3 regions of the Bradyrhizobium sp. BR 10261 genome follow, and region 1 is predicted to be linked to each of the others. Evidence: predicted binding sites of a transcription regulator. Region 1 holds the regulator's gene; each other region holds the start of a gene.
The links. Region 1 encodes PhoB, which activates phosphate uptake and scavenging genes when phosphate is short. Its sites were predicted from a motif close to TGTCATNNANCTGTCAT; they were not measured.

Region 1 (6,448 bases):
ATGCTGGCCCTGGGCCGCGCGCTCGGCGAGACCATGGCGGTGACCTTCATCATCGGCAACTCGTTCCGCATCTCGTCATCGATCTTCGCGCCTGGCACCACGATCTCGGCGGCGATCGCATCCGAATTCGCCGAGAGCGACGGCCTGCACCAGTCCGGCTTGATCTTGCTCGGCCTGTTGCTGTTCGTGCTGACATTCTTCGTGCTCGCCGCCGCCCGGCTGATGCTGCTGCGCCTGGAAACGAAGGCGGGGAAGTGACATGAACCCGATTTATGTACGCCGCCGCCGCAAGGACATCATCGTTCGAGGGCTCTGCTTCGGAGCCGCCGCCATCGGCGTTACCTGGCTCGCGCTGATCCTGCTCACGTTGCTCTATAACGGCATCGCCGGCCTGAATCTCGACCTGTTCGTCGCCGATACCCCGCCGCCGGGCTCGACCGAAGGCGGCCTGCGCAACGCCATCGTCGGCTCACTGATCATGACCGTGATCGGCGTCGGCATCGGCGCGCCGCTCGGCCTGTTCGCCGGCACCTATCTCGCCGAGTACGGCCGTAACGACAAGCTGACCTCGGTGATCCGCTTCATCAACGACATCCTGCTGTCGGCGCCCTCGATCATCATCGGCCTGTTCATCTACGGTGCGGTGGTGGTGCCGATGCGCGGCTTCTCGGCGATTGCGGGCTCGCTCGCGCTGGCCGTCATCGTGATCCCGGTGGTGCTGCGCACGACCGAGGACATGTTGCTGCTGGTGCCGAACGCGCTGCGCGAGGCCGCTTCCGCCCTCGGCCTGCCGCGCTCGCTGGTGATCAAGCGGATCGCCTATCGTGCGGCCCGCTCCGGCCTCATCACCGGCGTGCTGCTCGCCACCGCCCGCGTCGCCGGCGAAACCGCGCCGCTGCTCTTCACCGCGCTGTCGAACCAGTTCTTCAGCCTCGGCCTGAACAAGACCATGGCGAACCTGCCCGTCACCATCAACAATTTCGTCCAGAGCCCTTACGCCTATTGGAAGCAGCTCGCCTGGAGCGGTGCGCTGTTGATCACGCTCACCGTGCTTGCCCTGAACATTGGCGCCCGCATCCTCGGTGCCGAGAGGACCGCAAAATGACCGACCTGTCCGTATCCGTGAGCTCCAACGCTCACCTCGCCTCGCAGCAGCCGCTGCCGGAAGCTCCGGCCAAGGTGACGGTGCGCAACCTCAATTTCTATTACGGCGAGCACCAGGCGCTGAAGAACATCAATCTGACGCTCGGTACCAACCGCGTCACCGCCTTCATCGGCCCGTCCGGTTGCGGCAAGTCGACCCTGCTGCGCATCTTCAACCGGATGTATGACCTCTATCCGGGCCAGCGCGTCACCGGTCAGCTGATGCTGGACCAGACCAACATCCTCGACCCCAAGCTGGATCTCAACCTGCTGCGCGCCCGCGTCGGCATGGTGTTCCAGAAGCCGACGCCGTTCCCGATGACGATCTACGAGAACATCGCCTTCGGCATCCGCCTCTATGAGAAGATCTCGAAGTCCGAGATGGACGACCGCGTCGAGAAGGCGCTGCGCGGCGGCGCGCTGTGGAACGAGGTCAAGGACAAGCTCAACGCCTCCGGCCTGTCGCTCTCGGGCGGCCAGCAGCAGCGCCTCTGCATCGCCCGCACCGTCGCGGTGCGGCCTGAAGTGATCCTGTTCGACGAACCCTGCTCGGCGCTCGATCCGATCTCGACCGCCAAGGTCGAGGAGCTGATCCAGGAACTGTCCGAGAACTACACCATCGCGATCGTCACCCACAACATGCAGCAGGCGGCCCGCGTCTCCGACAAGACCGCCTTCATGTATCTGGGCGAGCTGATCGAGTTCGACGACACCAGCAAGATCTTCACGTCGCCGTCGGACCGGCGCACGCAGGATTACATCACCGGCCGGTTCGGCTGAGGAGACAGGACATGGCTTCCGAACATACCGCAAAAGCCTTCGACACCGACCTTCAGGAGCTCACCCGCCTGGTCGCCGAGATGGGCGGCATCGCCGAGCGCATGATCGTCGATTCCGTCGATGCGCTGATCCGCCGCGACGTCGCGCTGGGCCAGCGCGTCGTCACCATCGATGCCGAGCTCGACGCGCTCCAGAAGAAGATCGAGGAGCGCGCCGTGCTGACCATCGCGCGCCGCCAGCCGATGGCGGTGGACTTGCGCGAGATCGTCGGCGCCATGCGGGTTGCGACCGACCTCGAGCGCATCGGCGACCTCGCCAAGAACATGGGCAAGCGCGTCGCGGCGCTGGAGACGGATTTCCATCCGCTCAAGCTGTTCCGCGGCCTCGAGCACATGACAGACCTCGTGCAGCAGCAGGTCAAATCGGTGCTGGACGCCTATGCCGCGCACGATCTGCCGGCGGCGATGGCGGTGTGGAAGGGTGACGAGGAAGTCGATGCCATCTGCACCTCGCTGTTCCGCGAGCTCCTCACCTACATGATGGAGGATCCGCGCAACATCTCGTTCTGCATCCATCTGATGTTCTGCGCCAAGAACATCGAGCGGATCGGCGACCACGCCACCAACATCGCCGAGACCGTATTCTACATGATCGAAGGCCAGGCCATCACCGACAAGCGGCCGAAGGGCGACATGACGACGTTCGCCACGACGGTCCCGAACACCTGATTACGCAAGGAGCGACGAGCCCATGGGCGCACGCATTATGGTGGTTGAGGACGAGGAAGCTCTGACCGAGCTTCTCCGCTACAACCTCGAAGGCGACGGCTATGACGTGGAGACGGTGATGCGCGGCGACGACGCCGACACCCGCCTCAAGGAGCACATCCCCGATCTGATCGTGCTCGACTGGATGTTGCCGGGCCTGTCCGGGATCGAGCTATGCCGCCGGTTGCGGACGCGATCCGACACCAAGCAGCTGCCGATCATCATGCTCACCGCGCGCGGCGAGGAGAGCGAGCGTGTCAGGGGCCTTGCCACCGGCGCCGACGATTACATCGTCAAGCCGTTCTCGGTGCCCGAGCTGCTCGCGCGGGTGAAGGGCCTGCTGCGGCGCGCCAGCCCCGAGCGGCTCGCGACCGTGCTCGCCTTCGGCGACATCGAGCTCGATCGCGAGAAGCGCCGCGTGGCGCGCTCGGGCCGGCCGATCGATCTCGGACCGACCGAATATCGCCTGCTGGAGTTCTTCCTGGAGCATCCCGGCCGGGTGTTCTCGCGCGAGCAGCTACTCGACAGCGTCTGGGGCCGCGACATCTATATCGACGAACGCACCGTCGACGTGCATATCGGCCGCCTGCGCAAGCTGCTCAATCTCGGCCGCGAGCAGGACCCGATCCGCACCGTTCGCGGCGCAGGCTACGCGCTCGACGATCGCTTCGCGAAGGCCGAGCAGACGTCAAGCTAAGCTGCCCGCCAGCAAACAAAAAAAAGCGCGCCAGGTGGCGCGCTTTTTTTCGTCCCGGCCTGTACCGCGACGATGTCGTCTGAACCAAGTACTCAGCGCGTGCCCGGCTTCGCCGGCGCCCGTCGGCGATCCGCCGCCGGCTGATACGCCACGCGCGAGTGCTGGGCGCAGTAGGGCAGGCCGGAGAGCGCCTTGCCGCCGCAGAAGAAGAAATCCGGGCTTGAGGGATCGCCGACCGGCCAGTGGCAGGTGGCCTCGTTCAATTCGAGCAACGAGAGCCGCTGGCTCATCGGCACAACGTTGTCGTAGGTAACAGGTTCAGCCTCGACCTCGACCTCGAAAGCTTGCGCAAGCGCGGTGTTGCCGCGCGCCATGGGGCGGCTCACCCGCATCATGTGCTGCGCGGGACGCGCCTTGCGCGGCCGCGGAGCTGCTGATGAGGGGCTCTTGGCGCGGCCGGACAGGCCGAGCCTGTGCACCTTGCCGATTACGGCGTTGCGGGTCACGTTTCCAAGCTCAGCGGCGATCTGGCTGGCCGAAAGTCCGGCCTCCCAGAGCTTTTTCAGCTGCTCGACGCGATCATCTGACCAGGTCAAAACCGTCATTGCATCCTTTCCTTCGCCGGCGCCAGCCATCTGCGGGGCCTCACGACGAATGCCTAAGCTTCGAAAAACCCGTGCCGCCAGAATCCCTTAAGGCTCGCCGGGCGCACCAGATGCGCCCGAACGTTTACGCCGGTACATGAGGACTTTTGGGATCAGAACCGCTGCACGAGATGTCGTATCTGACAAGCCAAACGCTACAATATGCCGTGACTCACGCGCAAGAGTCCGCCGACTCGCGTCCACATGTTCCGTGGCGAAAATCCCGCAAAATCGCCACCGCAAGACTACGGATTCAGCGTTTCGCGAGGCTTTCCGGGCGGCATTGACACCCGTATTGCCAAGCATAAGATAGTCGCGCGTGCCGCCCTTAAAAGGCGGCACGTTTCGTTTTCCGGGCCAAATGACGCGCTGCGCCATGCGTGTTCAGGCCGTCCGAAACATCCTGATGACCACCAAAGAGATCGTCATGACCAACAGCGCCGCGCCGCATTTGCTCCCCGTTTTCGCCAGGGCCGATATCGGTTTTGAGCGCGGTGAAGGCGTCTGGTTGATCGCAACCAATGGCGATCGCTATCTCGATTTCACCTCGGGCGTTGCGGTCAATGCACTCGGCCATGCCCATCCGGCGCTGGTCAAGGCGCTGCAGGAGCAGGCCACGAAACTCTGGCACATGTCGAACCTGTTCCAGAGCCCTGACGGCGAGAAGCTCGCTGCGCGTCTTTGCAATGAGAGCTTTGCCGACTTCGTGTTCTTCTGTAATTCCGGCGCCGAGGCGCTGGAGGGCGTGATCAAGCTGGTCCGCCATCATCACTTCTCCAAGGGCCATCCGGAGCGCTATCGCATCATCACCTTCGAGGGCGCCTTCCACGGCCGCACGCTCGCGACGCTGGCCGCGACGGGATCGGCAAAATATCTCGAAGGCTTCGGTCCGCCGATGGACGGCTTCGACCAGGTCCCGCATGGCGACATCGAGGCCGTGAAGAAGGCGATCGGTCCACATACCGCCGGCATCCTGATCGAGCCGATCCAGGGCGAGGGCGGTGTGCGTCCGGCGACATCAGCCTTCCTCAAGGCGCTCCGCCAGCTCTGCGACGAGAAAGGCTTGCTGCTGGCCTTCGACGAGGTGCAGACCGGCATGGGCCGCACCGGCGATCTCTTCGCCCATCGCCGCACCGGCGTCACACCCGACGTGATGTCGCTGGCGAAAGCGCTCGGCGGCGGTTTTCCGATCGGTGCGATCCTGGCGACTGCAGATGCGGCCGCCGGCATGGGCCCCGGCTCGCACGGCTCGACCTTCGGCGGCAATCCGCTGGCGATCGCGGCCGCGAACGCCGTGCTCGACGTCATGCTCAAGCCCGGCTTCTTCGACCACGTGCAGAAGATGTCGCTGCTGCTCAAGCAGAAGCTCGCCTCCGTGATCGACCGTCACCCCGATATCGTCAGCGAAATCCGCGGCGAGGGGCTCTTGATCGGCATCAAGGCCGTGGTGCCATCGGGTGATCTGGTCGCAGCCTTGCGCAACGAGAAGCTGCTCACCGTCGGCGCCGGCGACAATGTCGTGCGCTTCCTGCCGCCCTTGATCGTCACCGAGGCGGAAATCGAGGACAGCATCGTCAGGCTCGAACGCGCCTGCACGGCGCTGTCAGGCAACAAGCGGGCGGCAAGCTGATGAGCAAGGCACCCAAGCACTTCCTCGATATCAACGAGCTGCCGCTGTCGGAGCTCAAGAGCATGCTCGCGGCCTCCTCCGCCATGAAGGCGAAGCAGAAGGCGCATCAGCCGGTGCGTCCGCTCGAGGGCAAGACGCTGGCCATGATCTTCGAGCGTCCGTCGACCCGCACGCGCGTCTCGTTCGACGTCGCCATGCGCCAGCTCGGCGGCGAGCCCATCATGCTCACCGGTGCCGAGATGCAGCTCGGCCGCGGCGAGACCATTGCCGATACCGCGCGCGTGCTGTCGCGCTATGTCGACGCCATCATGATCCGCATCCTCAACCATGAGGCGCTGCTGGAGCTCGCGGCGAATGCCACCGTTCCTGTGATCAATGGCCTGACGCGGCGTTCGCATCCGTGTCAGGTGATGGCCGACCTCATGACCTATGAGGAGCATCGCGGCCCGATCGAGGGCCGCACCGTGGCCTGGACCGGCGACGACAACAACGTGCTGGCGTCCTGGGCGCATGCCGCCGAACGCTTCAAGTTCAAGCTCAACGTCGCAACGCCGCCGGAGCTTGCCCCGAAGAAGGTGATGCGCGACTGGATCAAGGCGACGGACGCGCCGATCGTGCTCGGCACCGATCCCGAGGCCGCCGTGAAGGGCGCAGATTGCGTTGTCACCGACACCTGGGTGTCGATGGGCGACAAGGAGGGCGAGCACCGTCACAACGTGCTCAAGCCCTACCAGGTCAATGCCAAGCTGATGTCGCTGGCCAAACCCGATGCGCTGTTCATGCACTG
Region 2 (6,448 bases), on a different contig from region 1:
GCCTGGAACATGTCGAGGATCCGGTTCAGCGCGTCCTCCTCGGTATATTCGCTCTCGCGCGCATAAGCGCGCGCGGCGTGGCGGGCGAGATCGACCAGCAGCAGGCCCCACATGTCGGGCTCCTCGAAGGCGCGCTGGAACGCCATCGACAGCCCGCCATCCAGCACGAACACGCGCAGGATCTCGACCGCGTCGTCGCGGGTCATGACGTCGGGCGGCAGTGGCTGCTCCTTCGGGCCCGCCATGGTCTACCTGTAGCAGACAGCTTTGGCGGCCTCGACGACCTCAGCCGCCGAAGGCAGCGCGAGCTTCTCCAGGTTCGCGGCGTAGGGCATCGGCACGTCCTTGCCGGCAACGCGCGCGACCGGCGCGTCGAGATAGTCGAAGGCGTTCTCCATGATGCGCGCGGCGATCTCGGCGCCGACGCCGCTCTGGGCCCAGCCCTCTTCCACCGTCACGGCACGCCCCGTTTTCTTCACCGAGTTGATGATGGTCTCGGTGTCCATCGGACGCAGCGTGCGCAGGTCGATCACCTCGGCCTCGATGCCCTCCTTGGCGAGTTCGTCGGCGGCCTTCAGCGCATAGGTCATGCCGTTCGACCAGGAGATGATGCTGACGTGCGAGCCCGCACGCACGATGCGCGCCTTGCCGATCGGCACGATGAAGTCGTCGAGCTTCGGCACTTCGCCGGTGTGACCGTAGAGCACCTCGTTCTCGAGGAAGATCACCGGATTGGGATCGCGGATCGCAGCCTTGAGCAGGCCCTTGTAGTCGGCGGCCGAGTACGGCGCGATGACCTTGAGACCCGGAACGTTCGAGTACCAGGCCGAATAATCCTGGCTGTGCTGGGCGGCGACGCGCGCGGCGGCGCCGTTGGGGCCGCGGAACACGATCGAGCAGCCCATCTGGCCGCCCGACATGTAGAGCGTCTTGGCCGCGGAGTTGATGATCTGGTCGATCGCCTGCATGGCGAAGTTGAAGGTCATGAACTCGACGACCGGCTTCAACCCGGTCATGGCAGCGCCGACGCCGACGCCGGCAAAACCGTGCTCGGTGATCGGGGTGTCGATCACGCGCCGCGCGCCGAACTCCTGCAGCAGGCCCTGCGTGACCTTGTAGGCGCCCTGATATTCGGCGACCTCTTCGCCCATCACGAAGACATCAGGATCGCGGCGCATCTCTTCAGCCATGGCGTCGCGCAGCGCTTCGCGGATGGTCTGTGTGATCATCTCGGTGCCGGCGGGCACTTCCGGATCGGGTTCGGCGACAGCCTGTGGCGCTGGAGCAGCCTTCGGCGCGGGTGCTTCGGCCTTGGCAGCGGCGGGCGGCGCGGACTCCGCGGCCTTCGCCGCCGGTGCAGGCGCCTTCGCCAGATCGGCGGCGCTCTCGCCATCGGCGAGAATGGTCGCGATCGGCGTGTTCACGGCAACGTCGGCTGTCCCCTCGGGAATCAGGATCTTGCCGAGCGTGCCCTCATCGGTCGCCTCGACCTCCATGGTGGCCTTGTCGGTCTCGATCTCGGCGATGACGTCGCCGGACTTGATCGTCTCGCCCTCTTTTTTCAGCCATTTGGCGAGGTTGCCCTTTTCCATCGTGGGCGACAACGCGGGCATCAGCACTTGAATTGGCATATCGACTCCAAAGAAAGCTTGCGCGCCCTTAGCGGTAAACGTCGGTCCAGAGCTCGGCGGCATCCGGCTCGGGATCATGCTGGGCAAAGTCGGCGGAGGCGTTGACGATGTCCCGCACCTCGGCATCGATCGCCTTGAGATCGGCCTCGCTGACCTTGGCCGCCAACAGGCGGTTACGCACCTGCTCGATCGGATCCTGGTCGTGACGGACCTTCTCGACCTCCTCGCGCGTGCGGTATTTCGCCGGGTCGGACATCGAGTGGCCGCGATAGCGGTAGGTCTGCATCTCAAGGATGTAGGGGCCCTTGCCGGCGCGGCACCAGGCCGCCGCCTCCTCGCCCGCGGCCTTGACGGCGCGGACGTCCATGCCGTCGACCTGCTTGCCGGGGATGTTGAAGGACACGCCGCGCTTGGAAAAGTCCTGCTGCGCCGAGGCGCGCGAGACCGAAGTGCCCATGGCGTAGCGGTTGTTCTCGATGACGTAGATCACCGGCAATTTCCAGAGCTCCGCCATGTTGAAGCTCTCATAGACCTGGCCTTGGTTGGCCGCACCGTCGCCGAAATAGGTGACGCTGACATTGCCGTTGCTGCGGTAATTGTTGGCGAAGGCAAGACCGGTGCCGAGCGAAACCTGCGCACCGACGATGCCGTGGCCGCCATAGAAGTGCTTCTCCTTGCTGAACATGTGCATGGAGCCGCCCTTGCCCTTGGAATAGCCGCCGCGGCGTCCCGTAAGCTCGGCCATCACCCCATTGGCCTCCATGCCGGTGGCAAGCATATGGCCGTGGTCGCGATAGCCGGTGATGACCTGATCGCCCTCTTTCAGGGCCATCTGCATACCAACTACCACGGCTTCCTGGCCGATATAGAGATGGCAGAAGCCGCCGATCGCACCCATGCCGTAGAGCTGGCCGGCCTTTTCCTCGAACCGCCGGATCAGGAGCATGTCGCGGAGCGCCTTCAGCTCCTGCTCCCTGGTGAATTCCGGGGGCGAACCGCCGTTGGTTTTATCGTGCTCAGCGCTTGCGGCGGCTTTCTTGGGTGCGGCCATGGGAATTCCGGGTCAGAGAAATCTAGGTCCTCTCTAACCTAACTCAATCGGGTGTGAAAGCACCGCAGCGGCATAGGACGACTTTCATTATGCCGCACTGCAGCGTGGCCGAAATTTTGCAAAACTTTTGGCGCTGGATCAGGCAACATTAGCTCCGCGCCTGCGAGAGCTCTGCACACAAGCGCGGCGACGACATCGGACACGCATATCTCGGGTGCCGAGCCCCGCGGCGTGTCCGATTCGAACCGCCGGACCTACCAGCCCAGCTCGCGCAAATACGCAGCGCGGGCGGCAACGCCAGTGTGCGTGAAGTCGGTGAAGACGCCATCGACGCCAAGCCGGAAAAATTTGAGATATTCCTTGGCCGGATCGGCGTGATAGTCGGCTGCAAGATATTTCTTCTCGTTACGGAACGTGAAGACGTGGACGAACAGGCCGAGCTTGTGCGCATCGGCAATCAGGCCGGTCGCCTCCTGGGTCGAAGCTGCCGGTGTCGATCCCTTGTAGGGCGTGCCGTCGGCATTGGTGTCCTTCCACAAGGCGACCTTAAGCGGAACGATATAGGGCTTCCACGGACCGATGCCTTCGGCATAGGTCTTGATCTCGGCGAGGCCCTCAGGCGTCAGCATCGCATCATACAAGCGTGCATCGCCCGCCACCGTCCAGTCGAACGGACGTGAATTGGTGATGTTGTCGAGCAGCACCTTGCCGGTCTTGAAGTCGATGCCGTTGCCGTCGATGAGCTGCACCTGCCGGGTCTGAAGGCCATGGTTACGCATATATTTCAGGCTGCCGGGCTCGAAGCTCTGAACCAGGATGGGCGCGTCCTTGGTGTTGAGGCCGTTGTCGTTGATGATCTTGATCAGGGCATCTTCCAACGGACGGCTGCCCGGCGCGCCGCAGCCGTTTGCGATTGCCTGGGCATTGTTCCAGGTCGGATTCTTGGTTTCCGGATAGACCAGGATGGGACGCCCCGTCTCCTTGCTCTTGGCCTTGGCGATATCGAGGATGTCCTGGAAGCTGATGACGGGGAATTTGCCGTTGAAGATCTTCGGCCGCTCATTGGCCGCATCGTAGGTGGTGCCGCGGATCCACTGCTTCAGCTCGGCCATGGTGAAGTCGGTGAGCGACCAATCATTGGTGTGATCCTCACCGTCGACGATCAATGACTTCAGCACCGATTTGGGATCGGAGGGATCGGTGAGATCCGTGAGATAGTCGGCCGGCGTGCCGGCGGCGGCCGGCGCCTTGACGCGCACACCTGATACTGTGCGCTTGCGGGCTGCGACCGCTGTGTTGGTCTTCGCCACGTCGGCCACATTGGTGTTGTCGGCCAGCCAGGGGTTGTGACGCGCGACCAGGACGCAGTCCTTGGTGAGGTGCAGATCCTCTTCGAGCGCGTCGGTTCCGAGCGCGGCCGCGAGCTCGTAGGAGGCCTCGGTCTCTTCGGGCACCAGCCCCGGCACGCCGCGATGTCCGAGGATCAGCGGCGCCTTTCCGTCGACGGTCAGAAACGGCTTGGCACCCGATGGCGCAGACTGGGCCACCGCCATCGACGGCACCAGCAACGCCAAGGCCGCGCCGAGCAGCATCGCTCTGACATGCATCTTCCGCCGCAAGAGATTGTTCGTCATGGCCGCGCCTCCCTCTGTGCCTCGCATCGCGTCGTCGCGATCGGCTGTCGTCTTGTCTCAATAATCTGACAGACGGATGACGGCGGGTCGGGCGGTCACGGATGTGCACAGGCGGCGCCCTTCCAACGCCGCCTGTGCCTTCTCAATCAGACCTGTCGATCAGAAGAAGCCGAGCTTCTTCGGGCTGTAGCTGACCAGGAGGTTCTTGGTCTGCTGATAGTGATCGAGCATCATCTTGTGGGTCTCGCGACCGACGCCCGACTGCTTGTAGCCACCGAAGGCGGCATGGGCGGGATAGGCATGGTAGCAATTGGTCCAGACCCGGCCGGCCTGGATCGCCCGGCCGAAGCGGTAGCAGCGGTTGGCGTCGCGGCTCCAGACGCCGGCCCCGAGGCCATAGAGCGTGTCGTTGGCGATCGCGAGCGCTTCGTCGTCGGACTTGAAGGTCGTGACCGAGACCACGGGGCCAAAAATCTCCTCCTGGAAGATCCTCATCTTGTTGTGGCCTTCGAACACCGTCGGCTGGACGTAGAAGCCGCCCGAGAGGTCGCCGCCGAGCTCGGCGCGTCCGCCGCCGGCCAGCACCTTCGCGCCCTCCTCTTTGCCAATGTCGATATAGGACAGGATCTTTGCGAGCTGCTCGCTGGAGGCTTGCGCGCCGATCATGGTGTCGGCCGCACGCGGATCGCCCTGCTTGATGGCGGCGACGCGCTTCAGCGCCCGCTCCATGAAGCGATCGTAGATATCGGCGTGGACCAGCGCCCGGCTCGGACAGGTGCAGACCTCGCCCTGGTTCAGCGCGAACATGACAAAGCCTTCGATCGCCTTGTCGAAGAAATCGTCGTCTTCGGCGGTGACGTCCTTGAAGAAGATGTTCGGCGATTTGCCGCCGAGCTCCAGCGTCACGGGAATCAGGTTCTGGCTGGCATATTGCATGATCAGCCGGCCGGTCGTGGTCTCGCCGGTGAAGGCGATTTTTGCGATCCGCGGGCTGGAGGCGAGCGGCTTGCCGGCCTCCAGGCCAAAGCCGTTGACGATGTTGAGCACGCCCGGCGGCAGGAGATCGCCGATGATCTCGGCCCACACGATAATCGAGGCCGGGGTCTGCTCGGCGGGCTTGAGCACCACGCAATTGCCGGCGGCAAGCGCCGGCGCGAGCTTCCAGCACGCCATCAGGAGGGGGAAGTTCCAGGGGATGATCTGGCCGACGACACCGAGCGGCTCGTGGAAATGATAGGCGATCGTGTCGTGGTCGATCTCGCCGATCGAGCCTTCCTGGGCGCGGACGACGCCGGCGAAATAGCGGAAATGATCGATGGCGAGCGGCAGGTCGGCGGCCCGGGTCTCGCGGATCGGCTTGCCGTTATCCCAGGTCTCGGCGATCGCGAGGCGCTCGAGATTCTCCTCCATGCGATCGGCGATCTTGTTGAGGATCGCAGCGCGCTCGGCGACGCTGGTGCGTCCCCAGGCTGCCTTGGCGGCATGGGCCGCATCGAGGGCGGCTTCGACGTCCTGTGCGTCGGAGCGCGCGATCTTGCAGACGATCTTGCCGGTCACCGGCGAGGCGTTGTCGAAATATTTGCCCGAGATCGGCGCCACGAACTTGCCGCCGATGAAATTGTCGTAGCGTTCGGCGAACGGGCTTTGGGTGACGCCGAGGAATTCAACCTTGTTCATTGATCACTCCCGATGTTGATGTTTGCGCCAATCGTCGTGTGTTCACGACTTGCGCCAACGATCTCGCGGGAGGTGCTTTCTGTCAGCCCGGGTGGATGCGAAGGTGGAGCGGACCTGTCGCAGAACTGCGACAGTCGTGGGTGATACGCTCTGCTTCCACGTCGTCATTGCGAGCGCAGCGAAGCAATCCAGAATCCCTGCTTGGGGACACTGGATTGCTTCGTCGCAAGGGCTCCTCGCAATGACCAATGAGGAAGCAGCGGCCTCAGTGCTTCAGCTCGAACCGCTTCAGCTTCCGGTGCAGCGTGGCGCGGCTGACGCCGAGGGCCTTGGCGGCGGCCGACACGTTGCCGCCGGCGCGGAGCAGCGCCCGCTGCAGCACCGCGCGCTGGCCGCCGGCGAGATGATCCTGTGCGGGCTCGCCGCCGAGCAGGTCTGCCGCGGGAACCGGCCGC
Region 3 (6,448 bases), on a different contig from region 1:
CGTGATCTATCGCTGGCTCAGCGAGGAGCCCTCGGGTGTCGTCGCAGGCGTGAAGACGGCGTAATTCAAAAGTGGGATCGCGGCTACGGTCGCCTCACTTGCTCTTCGAGGGCCTGACCTCGGTGACGTGGCCCATCTTGCGGCCGGGGCGCGGGGCGCCCTTGCCGTAGATGTGGACAGTCGCGCCGGGCACGCTCAGCCACTTCTCGTAATCATTGATTTCGTCGCCGATCAGATTGGTCATGGTGACGACCTCACCGTGGCGCACGGGCTTGCCGAGCGGCCAGCCGGCGATGGCGCGGATGTGCTGCTCGAACTGCGAGACGGAGGCGCCGTCGAGCGTCCAGTGCCCGGAATTGTGCACGCGCGGGGCAATCTCGTTGACCAACACTTTCGATCCGCCGCCATTGGCCAGCACGAACATCTCCACCGCGAGCACACCGACATAGTCGAGCGCGGTTGCGATCTTGCCGGCAATGCTGCGCGCCTCTTCGGCCAGCGCATCCGGGATCGGCGCTGGTGCGCGGGAGATCTTCAGAATGTGGTCGCGATGCTCGTTCTCGGTGACGTCGAAGCATTCGACCTCGCCCGATGCAGCGCGCGCGGCGATGACGGAGATCTCGCGCTCGTACGGGATGAAGGCTTCCAGGATCGCCGATTTGGTGGCGAGGCTGGTCCACACTTTCGCAATGTCGTCGCCCTCGCGGATGATGGCCTGGCCCTTGCCGTCATAGCCGAAGCGGCGGGTCTTCAGCACCGCGGGAAGGCCAATTCTGACGATCGCCTCGCGCAGCGATGCGACCGAGGTGACGTCGGCATAGGCGGCGGTGCCGATACCGAGCCGCGTGACAAAATCCTTTTCTGCGAGCCGGTCCTGGGTGGTCTCGAGGATCTTGCGGTTGGGCAGCACCGGACGGCGCGAATCCAGCACCAGGGCCGCCGCGGATGGAACATTCTCGAATTCATAGGTGATGACGTCGACGTCGTGGGCGAACAGCTCGAGCGCCTCGACGTCGGCATATTCGGCGCAGGTCGCGTTCAGCACCACGTCGAAAGCCGGCGAGTCCGGATCGGGCGAAAACACCTGGCAGCGCAGGCCGAGCCGGGCCGCGGCCATGGCCAGCATTCGACCGAGTTGTCCGCCGCCGAGGATTCCGATGGTGTCGCCGGGCTTCAGCTTCACCTGCTTTGCGTCAGTCACGCCTTGCCCTCCGGGCGCTCGGCAACCGCCTCGGTCTGCGCCTTGCGCCAGGCCGCGAGGCGATCGGACAGTGCGGGATCGGACAGCGCCAGCACGGACGCCGCCAGCAGCGCCGCGTTGATCGCGCCGGCCTTGCCGATCGCGAGCGTACCGACCGGAATGCCGGCAGGCATCTGAACGATCGAATAGAGCGAATCGATGCCCTTGAGCGTCCTGGACTCGACGGGGACGCCGAACACAGGCAGTTCCGTCAGCGCCGCGGCCATGCCGGGCAGATGCGCGGCCCCGCCGGCGCCGGCGATGATGACCTTGAAGCCTTCAGCCTTGGCGCCCTTGGCGAAGGTAAACAGCCGGTCGGGGGTGCGGTGAGCCGAAACGATGCGGGTGTCGGAGGCGACACCGAGCGCTGCGAGCGTGTCGGCGGCATGCCGCATCGTCTCCCAGTCCGACTGGCTTCCCATGATGATGGCGATCGGCGCGGTCATGACATCAATTGTGCTCGGAAAACAGAAAGATAGGCCAGATTAACGGTTCCGGCCGGCGGCTCGCAAGGCGGTGGCAAGGAGAAGGGAATGCACTATCCTGTCTTGGTGAATCCCCGCAAGCCTTCATTGAGCAGGATGCCCATGAAGAAACCGAAAAGGGCGACCGCTGTGAAGGCCAAAAAGGGCCGGAAAACCAGCGGGCGCCGAACGAAAGCTGCAGCCAAGCGGGCTGCGGCTGCCGCGCCGCGTCGCGTGACCGCTATCGGCGCCAAGGAGGCCGGCAAGGACAGCAGCAAGGCGACCATCCGCAACCTGCGGACCAAGCTCGCGCAGGCGCTTCGACGCATCGCCGAGCTCGAGGCTGCAGCGGACACCGATTTCCTGCTCGACATTCCCAACCGGCGCGGCTTCGAGCGCGAGCTCCAGCGCGCCATCGCTTACATGAAGCGCTACCGTGCCAGCGGTGCGCTGATCGTGCTCGACGTCGACCGGCTGAAGCCGATCAATGATTCCTTCGGCCATGCTGCCGGCGACGAGGTGCTCAAGGCGATTGCGAACACGCTGACGCGACAGATCCGCGCGTCGGATGTGGTCGGCCGTCGCGGTGGCGATGAGTTTGCTCTGCTGTTGTGGAATCTCAGCGAGACCGACGCCAAGGCGAAGGCTGCCATCCTGGAGCAGGCGATCGACGATTTGTCGTTCACCTTTCGCGGGCAGCACGTGACCGCGGGCGCCTCCGCCGGTGTCGCGCTGCTCGGTGCGCACTCAGATGCTGCTCGTGCGCTGGAGGAGGCCGATGCCGCCATGTATGTGCGCAAGGCGCACCGGCGCCACGAGCCGGGGATCAGCTAGCGCATGATCCGACCCGAAGGGCCGCTTTAGCGCAAAGTGTGCAGCGGTTTTCCGAAGAGATCATGCTCAAACAATAAGACTCTACAGTGTTGCGAGATCTTCCGGCACGTTGCCGAATTTGCGCAGCAGCGTGGCATCGCCGAATTCACCGGTCATGGGATCGCCGCTGCGACTGAACGCGACTGCGCCGATATGGCCGGTGCCGCGTGCTAAGGCTTCGGCGCGCCGCAGCGCGGCCGTAGGGCTCTGGCATTCTTCTGCCGCGCCCGCGACAGGCGATCCGTCGGCATCGATCAGGAAGGGCATTGCAACGTAGTAGGTCACATCTGACATGGCGTTGCTCCAATGGTGGGGTCTTAGGCGGCGCTGCTCCTGCTGCGCGAAGCCTCCGGAATGCAGCCGGCGGAAATCGCCGCCTGCAATTCTTCCAGCTCGGCTTCCAGATATTCGTTGGCCATGATCAGCGCTTTGATGGTGCTGCGCAGGTTGCCGTCGCACATCGCGATCGCCTGATCGCAGGCCTGTTCATAGTGGCTGTGGTCGAGAAGGGCTGGGACTGACATCGGCGGTGTCCTTGCGGGTGTCCTTGGGTATTAGCTGTGGGCGTTAGCCTTGGGTGTTAGCCTTGGGCGTTAGCCTTAGGTGTTCTTGGGGCGGTGGGATTGATGTTCTTCTTTTGTTCTTTTTGAGTCAAGTGGATTCACGTGGCGGCAAATCCGCGACCGCTCACGGATCAGGCAATGATGTCAGGGGTAATCTGGTCTTCGATGAACGCGATACGGTCCCGCAACAACAGCTTGCGTTTCTTCAACCGCTGCAACCGCAACAGGTCGGGGGCAGGCGATTGATGCAGTGCATCGATCGCCGCGTCGAGATCTCGGTGTTCCTGCTGCAACCGGGTGAGCTCGGCTTCGAGTTCACGCTCGTCTTCATGGGTCATGTCTGCGGTGGCCGAAAACCGAAAGGCTTGAGATCAAGGCTGTGGATGCCCTGTGGAAATTATCGTCCTTGCGCGGCGTGATCGCAAGCGATCTGCGGCCCTCCTGCACCCCTCTCCCGCAAGATATTTCGACGATTCGGGAAGCGCGCGGCGCAAGCACATTGATATCATGGATTTTTCGACGCGCGGTTCCTTACTCACGCTTCATTACATATGAATTTTCAAAAATGACCGTCTAACGACGGATACATATCGACAGAACGAATCGCTGATGTACACTTGCGCGTCCGGATCGAATCCAAGGTTCACCCCTACCGAGGAGGTTTCGAATGACAATTCAGGCACATCTGGTTGAATTGGAACGGAAGCACAAAACTCTCGAAAACGAATTGCACGAAGCGCTCGTGCACCTTTCAACAGACGACCTGCAAATTGTTGAGTTGAAGCGCCGCAAACTGATGGTCAAGGACCAGATTGAACGACTGAAGCAGACCGGCGACACGCTTCACTAGTAACCCCCGTAACAGCGTCAAGTTTGATCGTATCCTTTCAGGCAGGGACGAAAGCCTTTGCGCTCGTCCCTGCGGCAAGGTGCGCACCCGCGCGATCATCGTCGTGCAGCGGGTTTTATTTGGACGCGTTTTCTTGACGCGAACCGATTTTCACTTCGCGCGCAAGCGCTCTCTCAAGCGCGATGAGATTGGGTTGAATCGTCATCGCGCTTTAGCTCTTTGTTTGAGCATGATCTCCGCGCAAACGCGTTCCGCTGATGTCGCGAGGGAAAACCGCTTCACGCTATTCCGGATCGTGCTCTAGATTTCCGCGAGCTCTGCGACGTGGTCCGCGATCGCGAGCGACGACGTCAGTCCCGGCGATTCGATGCCGAACAGATTGATCAGTCCTGCGACACCATGGTCGCGCGGACCCTGCATGAGAAAATCCTGCGTTGCCACCGCCGGCGGTACGATCTTGGGGCGGATGCCCGAATAACTCGGCATCAACGCGCCATCGGGCAGCGTCGGCCAGTATTTGCGGATTGCAGGATAGAACCGCTCGGCGCGCGACGGATCGACCTCATAGTCGATCGTCTCGATCCATTCGACATCGGGGCCGAATCGCGCCTGTCCTGCCATGTCCAGCGTCAGATGCACCCCAAGCCCGCCGGGTTCGGGCACCGGATAGATCAGGCGCGAGAACGGCGCGCGCGCATTGCAGCTGAAATAATTGCCCTTGGCGAGATAGGCCGGCGGAATCCGGTCGATCGGCATGCCGTCGATGTGGCGCGCTACTGATGTCGCCGACAATCCCGCGGCATTGACGAGCAGGTCGCATTGCAACGTCATCGGCGCTTCGCCGCCGGCTTCGAGCTCGATCACGCCCGCCTCCGCCTTGGCGCGGATCAGCGGCGTGTGAAACGCAAAGGCCGCGCCCGCCTCCTCGGCCTCACCCCGCAGTGAGAGCATATAGGCATGGCTGTCGATGATGCCTGTCGACGGCGACAGCAGGGCGGCGTCGCAGGCCAGAGCCGGCTCCAGCGCGCGCGCGGCCTCGCCGGACAGCAACTGCATGTCGAGCACGCCATTGGCCTCGGCATGCGCCTTGATCGATTGCAGCTTCTCGGTTTCATTCGCATTGGTCGCGACGATCAGCTTGCCGCAGTTCTTGTGCGGAATGCCGCGCTCGTCGCAATAGCGATACAGCGCATGCTTGCCGCTGACGCACATGCGCGCCATCCAGCTTCCGGCACGGTAGTAGATCCCGGCATGGATCACTTCGCTGTTGCGTGAGGAGGTCACGGTGCCGATGGCCTCGGCTTCCTCGAGCACGATCACCTCGCGCCCGGCCTGTGCGAGCCTCCTTGCCACCGCGAGCCCGATCACGCCGGCTCCGACGACGACGCAATCCACCCTATCCATGGCGATGCAGAAGTCCCGACGAAGGTGGTGCCGATGGTTCCGGTTTGCCTGGGAAACGCGCTGCGCGGGCGTTATCCGTTAAGAAAGCATTTATCATGTCAGGGCAATTGCCGTATTTCACGTCACATTTTTCTGTTGGGCCTACAGGCGTTTACCCGATCCAAACCCGTGAAGCCAGACAATCCGCAGTTGAAATTGCGGGTGGCCGATGGCTGAGAAGAACTGGCAGGAAGGCAGCATGCTTCCGATTGCTGTACAGGCCCTCGTGTGCCTGACCAGCGCGGTCGCGCCTTCGCGTGCCTATGCCAACGGATTCGTTTCGCTCAACCAGCTTGGCGATGTCGATCCCATTCTGGTCTGGGAAGCCCTGATCGGCGGCGTTGTCGTCTGCGCGTTCCTGGTTGCTATCGCGCTGTGGATCCACTCCGCCCAGCGCCGGAGCAACCGTTCGCAGTTGCGGCGCAACGCCTTCATCTCCTCCGCCATGAACAATCTCAACCAGGGCGTGGTGATGACGGATGCGCAGCGGCGCATCATCTTCTGCAACGACCGCTATCTCGAAATCTACGGTCTTGCGCGCTCGGACCTGTGGACCGGCATGACCGGCTACGACATCCTCGGGTTGCGCCGCAAACGCGGCGTTCTTGGCGTTTCTGACGATGAGTTCTACGAGAAGGCGGCGAGTCCTAATGGCCTGGTCACGGAACTGTCCGATGGCCGCGCCATTCTGGTTAAGTACTTCGTGCTGCCCAATGGCGGCTCGGTGGCGACCCATCTCGACGTCAGCGAGCAGCGCGCACTCTCGCGGCAGCTCGCCTCGACCAAGCAGTTCCTGGAAACGGTGCTGGACAACGTTCCGGCTTGCGTCGCCGCGAAGAACATCGAGGACGGTCGTTATATCTTCGCCAACCGGGCCTATGAGCACTTCTGGGGCTTTTCGCGGGACCAGGTCGTCGGCAAGAATGCGCGCGAGCTGTTCGGCCTGAAATCGGCTGACAGCATCGAGGCGACCGATCGGGCCGCATTGCTGGCGCCCGGAGGACAATATCGCAAC

Region 2: the regulator PhoB is predicted to act here: its motif matches at 4,382-4,398, upstream of HYH07_RS29150 (glycerophosphodiester phosphodiesterase family protein).
Region 3: the regulator PhoB is predicted to act here: its motif matches at 3,706-3,722, upstream of HYH07_RS15555 (YdcH family protein).

What each region holds. Positions count from the first base shown of each region.
Region 1 covers NZ_JACOFQ010000016.1:99,315-105,762, forward strand. Annotated here, with positions in the region: gene pstC (phosphate ABC transporter permease subunit PstC) at 1-258, shown strand, start outside; gene pstA (phosphate ABC transporter permease PstA) at 260-1,105, shown strand; gene pstB (phosphate ABC transporter ATP-binding protein PstB) at 1,102-1,923, shown strand; gene phoU (phosphate signaling complex protein PhoU) at 1,935-2,651, shown strand; gene phoB (phosphate regulon transcriptional regulator PhoB) at 2,674-3,387, shown strand; gene HYH07_RS20045 (GcrA family cell cycle regulator) at 3,480-3,992, opposite strand; gene HYH07_RS20050 (aspartate aminotransferase family protein) at 4,459-5,661, shown strand; gene argF (ornithine carbamoyltransferase) at 5,661-6,448, shown strand, end outside.
Region 2 covers NZ_JACOFQ010000031.1:31,351-37,798, forward strand. Annotated here, with positions in the region: gene HYH07_RS29135 (DUF5076 domain-containing protein) at 1-245, opposite strand, end outside; gene HYH07_RS29140 (pyruvate dehydrogenase complex E1 component subunit beta) at 249-1,631, opposite strand; gene pdhA (pyruvate dehydrogenase (acetyl-transferring) E1 component subunit alpha) at 1,660-2,682, opposite strand; gene HYH07_RS29150 (glycerophosphodiester phosphodiesterase family protein) at 2,937-4,316, opposite strand; gene adh (aldehyde dehydrogenase) at 4,476-5,993, opposite strand; gene HYH07_RS29160 (GAF domain-containing protein) at 6,259-6,448, opposite strand, start outside.
Region 3 covers NZ_JACOFQ010000011.1:188,008-194,455, reverse strand. Annotated here, with positions in the region: gene aqpZ (aquaporin Z) at 1-64, shown strand, start outside; gene HYH07_RS15585 (5-(carboxyamino)imidazole ribonucleotide synthase) at 95-1,201, opposite strand; gene purE (5-(carboxyamino)imidazole ribonucleotide mutase) at 1,198-1,686, opposite strand; gene HYH07_RS15575 (GGDEF domain-containing protein) at 1,828-2,538, shown strand; gene HYH07_RS15570 (hypothetical protein) at 2,620-2,871, opposite strand; gene HYH07_RS15565 (hypothetical protein) at 2,895-3,101, opposite strand; gene HYH07_RS15560 (YdcH family protein) at 3,272-3,478, opposite strand; gene HYH07_RS15555 (YdcH family protein) at 3,808-3,990, shown strand; gene HYH07_RS15550 (NAD(P)/FAD-dependent oxidoreductase) at 4,291-5,394, opposite strand; gene HYH07_RS15545 (EAL domain-containing protein) at 5,603-6,448, shown strand, end outside.